2 regions of the Aphanothece sacrum FPU1 genome follow, and region 2 is predicted to be linked to the other one. Evidence: riboswitches for the same ligand, from Rfam matches in the RefSeq annotation. Region 2 holds a riboswitch; the other holds the start of a gene.
The links. Region 2 has a riboswitch for cobalamin ahead of AsFPU1_RS00935 (HupE/UreJ family protein). Riboswitches for the same ligand answer to the same signal wherever they lie in the genome.
Positions count from the first base shown of each region.

Region 1: it holds a riboswitch for cobalamin, as region 2 does, so the genes downstream of both, AsFPU1_RS22000 (sirohydrochlorin chelatase) here and AsFPU1_RS00935 (HupE/UreJ family protein) in region 2, are expected to answer to the same signal.

Region 1 covers NZ_BDQK01000017.1:423,050-426,255, forward strand. Annotated here, with positions in the region: gene AsFPU1_RS21990 (amino acid ABC transporter permease) at 15-1,196, shown strand; gene AsFPU1_RS21995 (DUF4198 domain-containing protein) at 1,316-1,654, shown strand; cobalamin riboswitch at 1,678-1,845, shown strand; gene AsFPU1_RS22000 (sirohydrochlorin chelatase) at 1,866-2,831, shown strand; gene AsFPU1_RS22005 (hypothetical protein) at 3,100-3,206, shown strand, end outside.
Region 2 covers NZ_BDQK01000001.1:195,024-198,229, reverse strand. Annotated here, with positions in the region: gene AsFPU1_RS00940 (cysteine peptidase family C39 domain-containing protein) at 1-317, shown strand, start outside; gene AsFPU1_RS00935 (HupE/UreJ family protein) at 607-1,260, opposite strand; cobalamin riboswitch at 1,328-1,471, opposite strand; gene AsFPU1_RS00930 (alpha-keto acid decarboxylase family protein) at 1,880-3,206, shown strand, end outside.

The DNA of each region.
Region 1 (3,206 bases), on a different contig from region 2:
ATTCATAATTCATAATGTCTGTTTCTCTACCTCCTATTGTTCAAATTAGTCCTATACGTTGGATATACAAAAATCTATTTAGCACTTGGTATAACAGTCTTTTAACAGTTATTAGTCTGTTATTTGTATATTGGATAAGTTCAACTTTTTTGATTTGGGCCTTTACTCTAGCTCAATGGGGAGTCATTGGCGCAAATTTACGCTTATTTTTTGTTGGTCAATATCCCGTCGAATTATTATGGCGAACTTGGACAACTTTGGCGATTATTATGGGTTTAGGAGGTTTATCTTGGGGTCTATTAATTCGTAGTCAACCTCTATTTAATCTTATTAATTTAACCATTTTAGGAATTTTAGCAGCTTTGTCTATTTTTGTCGCTATTCCTGTCGGTATTCTGGCCACTCTTAAACTGCTAGGAATGCTAATTTTATTAGTTTTTATAGCATTTTTTGCACAAAAATTAGGTGAAAAAATTCCCACTCTAGTCACTTGGTTATCATTAATTTGGTTATCAAGTTTTTTTATTATTCTCTGGTTATTAGAAGGCGGATTATTTTTACGAACAGTTAGATTAGATGAATTTAGCGGCTTAATGCTTACGCTTTTAGTCTCTGTTGTCAGTATTGTTTTATCCTTTCCTTTTGGGGTTTTATTAGCATTAGGAAGACAAAGTTCTTTACCCGTAATTCGTTGGTTATCTATTGCTTATATTGAATTAATCCGCGCTTTACCTTTAATTGGTATTTTGTTTATGGCTCAAGTCATGTTACCTTTGATTTTACCCGAAGGAGTGCGTCTAGAAAGGGTTGTAAGAGCGATGGCTGGTGTTACTTTATTTAGTGCAGCTTACTTAGCAGAAAATGTGCGCGGGGGGTTACAATCCGTTCCTAAAGGACAAATAGAAGCAGCTAAAGCTTTAGGTTTAAATAGTGTTTTTGTTTTGACTTTTATCGTTTTACCCCAAGCATTAAAAGCAGTTATTCCTAGCATTGTGGGACATTTTATTAGTTTATTTAAAGATACTTCCTTATTAGCTATTGTGGGATTAGTAGATTTATTAGGAATATCTCAATCGATTTTAGGTAATCCTAAATTTATCGGTCGTTATGCCGAAGTTTATTTATTCATAGCAATTATTTATTGGGTATTTTGTTATTCTATGTCTTGGGTAAGTCGTCAGTTAGAAAAAACATAAAATAACGGTTCTACTTTACTCTTAAACCCGCGTAGGCGGGTTTTGTGTTTATAGCTTAACCCTTAAGGGTTTAAGTTTATTATTTTGGTTTTGAGTAGGTGGGAATAAATATAGAAATTATGGCACTACAAAATCCTTTTAGCTTAAAAGAAGGCGATATTTTACCGATTCAAGTATTGTTCCAAGGGACATTAATTAATAATCCCTTAGTTGAATATTTAGGGCAAACAATTAGTGTTAGTAATAATGGAATAGCATTGATTCCCATTGGTGCATCAGGATTGCAAGTTATTGAAGCAAGTTATACTGATCCTAACTCCAACAATCCACCGATTTCTTATGCAGCAACCTTGACCGCACAATCAGTTCTCGAACCCCAATCTTTAGGATTATTAACAGCAACAACGGCCTTAGGAATCAGTCAAATTTTGAATCGTCGAATGAAAAAGAAAGCTTAACAATTGCTATCGTCAATAATCAGTAAAATGGAAAGAATCAAGGGTTCTGATGGGGAACAGCCATCAGAGGTAACGGGGAAAACTCGGTGTAAGTCCGATACTGTCCCGCAACTGTGATTTTAAGATCAGTTATGAATCTTTTAATAACTGAGTGAAAGAGTCAGGATGCCCACCCTATTGTTAACTGTTGTCACTCATCTGCGAGGTATAGATGATCACTCAAGCGTTTGCTTCCCCAACAGGGGAAATATTGCCCCCATTGCCCCTAAAACGACCTCTATTGATGATTGGTCATGGAACTAGGGATCTCGATGGTAAACAAGCTTTTCTCGATTTTGTTGAAGCTTATCAAGCTTTAGATACGTCTCGTCCGGTTATTCCCTGCTTCTTAGAATTAACAGAACCTTTGATACAAGAAGGGATTAAAGAATGTGTCGCTGCAGGTTTTACAGAAATGACGGCCCTACCCATACTATTATTTGCGGCCCGTCATACGAAATTTGATGTCACCAATGCTTTAGATCACGCTAAACAACATTATCCCGGACTAAAGTTCCATTATGGACGACATTTTGGCAATACACCTCTGCTATTAGACCTTTGGCGATCGCGTTTAGCACAACTAGACACAGTAACCATCCCACCGGAAGATACAGTATTATTAATTGTGGGTAGAGGTTCGAGTGATCCCGATGCTAATAGTGATGTCTATAAATTTTCACGTTTGTTGTGGGAAGGAAGTCATTATCGCACAGTAGAAACCTGTTTTATTGGTATTACTCATCCCCGTTTAGAAGAAGGGTTTGAACGGGCCCGACTTTATCAACCAAAACGCATTATTGTGTTGCCTCATTTCTTGTTTACGGGGGCCTTAGTTAAGAAGATTTTTGAGATTTCAGCCCAACAACAAGGGCAGTATCCAGACATTGAATTGATTAATTTGCCTGAAATTGGTTTTACCTCTGAACTGTTTTCTATTGTACGAGAACGGGAAATTGAAAGTCAACTGGGACAAACTCAGATGAATTGTGAAATGTGTAAATTCCGTCTCGTATCAGCTTCTGAGAATCATTCTCATGATCATCACCATCATCATGATCACCCTCATTCTCATGAACCGGAAGATCCCTATGCCAATGTAGACAAATATCATCGAAAAATTTGGCAAGTTCCTTAAGGATAAGGAGACTTTTGTCGGGGTAATTCATGAATTACCTCTGTAGGTTGGGTTGAGGAACGAAACCCAACTTACAATCTATGATCTAACTTGATTTTTAAATTCATAGATAAATAATTGAGTATTGAATAATTTGTGAAACTGCCATCTTGCCTGTTATTTTTCATTAAAGATTATATTTTATTAATTAACCCGATTTGGTGTTGACGAAAACCCCCACTCAAGGTAGATAATAAAAGCAGCGTAATATTTTTTTAATAATCAGGCCATGAACTCCTCTTTTCTCCCACCCGAAGATTTACCCCCTCCCGTCCCCATTGACTATCCTTTACGACGCAAACTCGATGAAGTCGTCAGTAAATATTTTTACCAAAC
Region 2 (3,206 bases):
ATGTTGTAAAGTTAACTCAAACTAATCGACTAGGAACGAATACTTTAGGAGAAATAAACGCAATGGAACAATTAGGATTAAATCCTGATTATCATTATGATATGACCCTAGATGAATTAATCAAACAAAATAAACTTGCATTACTTCATGTTAAGCAAAGATGGCTGAGTCAACAGTTTCCTCATGCGGTTGCATTATTAAAAATTGATCCCAAAAATAAAGCGTTTATGATAGGTAATCCTTTATTTGGTCTTGATATCGTAACAGCAGAACAAATGAAAGATTATTGGTTTGGAGAGGTTATTTTAGTTAATTAATAAGTAGTCAAACAAAATTAATTACATAAAATTTGTAGGGGCGGGTTTTTTACATAAATCAATGATTCTTACAAAAAAATTAAATAAACCCGCCCTGGTTGTTTAATTAATTTTGCGCACGTTACTTATAGGATTAAGTAGGGGTCAACGGCCGTTGACTCCTAAAATATTAATATTAACAAATAAATTAGCCCGCGCAGGCGGGCTTTGTTTTGGTAGCTGCACCTTTCAAGGTATCAGATTTCTTGTCACAGGCAAGATGTCTATGTTACTAATCAGCCTATCATAACTAATGACCAAAATTAGCACTTAAAAAGACAAACCCTAAAGCACTAATTCCTACCCCAATTAATCTAATAATAGAAAATGCTTTATTTTCACCCTGTTTAAACATTACCTTCCCGACGAAAAATACAAGTAAAGCAACAATTAACTGAATCATAGCAAATCCAGCTAAATAAGCCATGAGTGGAGTCATTTCCGAGCCAACAATGGATTCACCATAGGCATAACCATGAAAAATACCTGCTAACATGGCTAAAGTCGATACAACCATCATAGACCAATAAGAAGCATCTAGACGCTCATTTTTAACCGTTAATAATCCGCCAAAAATAATCACAGAAGCAGCAATAATTCCTTCAGCAAAAGGTAAATTAATTTCTTGTAAATGAATCCCAGTTCCTGCCATAGTTGCTAAAATAAAAACAATAGGAACTAAGATTCCTTGTTTTAATCTTGCTCCTAATAATCCACTAGCTACCACAAAAGCAAAATGATCTAACCCAATAATAGGATGAGCTAATCCTGATACAAATCCTTCAAATAAATTCGTAGGCGTTTTTCCTTCAAAAGCATGATGAGCTAGGGTTTTTTCGCCTATCATTAAACAAGAAAAAAGAGTTATAAAACAACTAATTTTTAACCATCGATAATTCGACATAACATTCAATCTCATCCGTACCTCGCAGATAGATTTAAAATTGATCATTGAGCCACCAGTTAATCAAAATGATGGCGCGATATTGCTAGGTTTTCTGACTTAAAGACCAAGAAATAAAGTCTCATCACAGTTGCGGAACAGCGTCGGACTTACACCGAACTTTCCCTATCACTTCTAACGACTATTACCCGCTAGAACTGCTCGCTTAGGTATAATAGCACGGAAAGTAAGATTTCTCATTCCATAGATTTTCTAACTCTGTTCCTTGAGTCCGATTAACAAATTTTTCTGCTAATCTTTGTGTTTCTTCGTCAGAAAAATAAGGTTTTACCGGACAAGTTATGCTCAATTATCACAAATAATAAACTTTAACTCGCTCAGAGTTAAGCTATATAAACAAAGGTTGCGTAGGCAATCTATAATTTAGTCCGCGCTCGTCGGACTTTGTTTTTATAGGATAAGGCTTTAGCCTTTTATTAATTATTAGTTTAGGATAGTAAGTCCGCTAGAACCTTCATCTTTATACTCAAATTTTTAATAAGCATTTTAAATGCAAAACAGTTTACCATTTTTTGAAAATTTAAGTTACAGTAGAAAAAAATATGATTAGAATAGTCTTATGATTAGTGTTGGTCAATATTTGTGTAATCGGTTACAAGAACTTGGTCTTAATCACATTTTTGGGGTTCCAGGTGATTATGTTCTTAGCTTAATGGATGTTTTTGTTGAAAGTCCAATTGATTTAATTTGTACCTGTAATGAACTTAATGCTGGATATGCTGCTGATGCTTATGCTAGAATCAAAGGATTAGGGGCTGTTTGCATTACCTATGGAGTGGGAGGATTTAGTTTAGTTAATGCGGTAGTTGGAGCTTATGCAGAACGAGTTCCTTTAGTGGTAATTAGCGGCGGACCTAATAATGCGGTTAGAGGAAATCATCTCTTATTACATCATACAACAGGAGATTATAATTTACAATTTTCTATTATGGAAAAAGCGACAGTTGCGGCTGTTATTATTACTGAACCAGGTCAAGCTGCTAAACAAATTGATCAAGTCTTAGCTGCCTGTCTCCATTATAAACGACCAGTTTACATTGAAATCCCTTCAGATTTAGTCAATCAACCTTGTCCCCCTTCTGTTGATATTTCACTTCCCATCAAAGAATTAACTGATATTAATGCTTTAAATGAAGCGGTAGAAGAAGCTGTTACCTTACTAGAAAAAGCAAAAAAACCTGTTATCTTATCTGGAGTAGAAATTCATAGATTTCAGATGCAAAGTAAATTGATAAAATTATTAGATAAAACAGGCTATCCTATTGCCACTACTTTACTAGGAAAATCCTGTATTCCAGAGTTACATCCTCAATTTATTGGTAATTATGTTGGGGCATTAAGTCGAGAATCTATCCGTCAACGTATTGAAACTTCTGACTGTATTTTATGTCTTGGCGCGATTATGTCTGATATGAATTTAGGCATTTATACTGCTCAACTTGATGCACAAAAATTAATTAATGCTAATTCTGAAAAAGTCAAAATAAAAAATCATTTTTATCAGCCTATTTATTTAGGAGATTTTATTGATGGATTAATGAATAATTTAACTTCGCGAAATTATGAATCATTAGACATTAAACCAGCTTCTTATTTATTAACAAAAAACTTTGAAGTTAAACCAGATAAAAAAATAATATCTCAGAAATTTTACGAACGAATTAATCATTTTTTAGATGATGATTTTATCGTTATTTCTGATACTGGAGATGCGATTATTGCCACCATTGATTTATTAATGCACAAAGGAGCAGAGTTTATTGGACAAGCTTTTTATCTGTCTATTGGTTATTCAATTCCCGCTTGTTTAGGGGCTGCTTTAGCCTCTCCAAAACATCGTCCTATTGTTTTTGTAGGAGACGGTGCATTTCAAATGACAGCCCAAG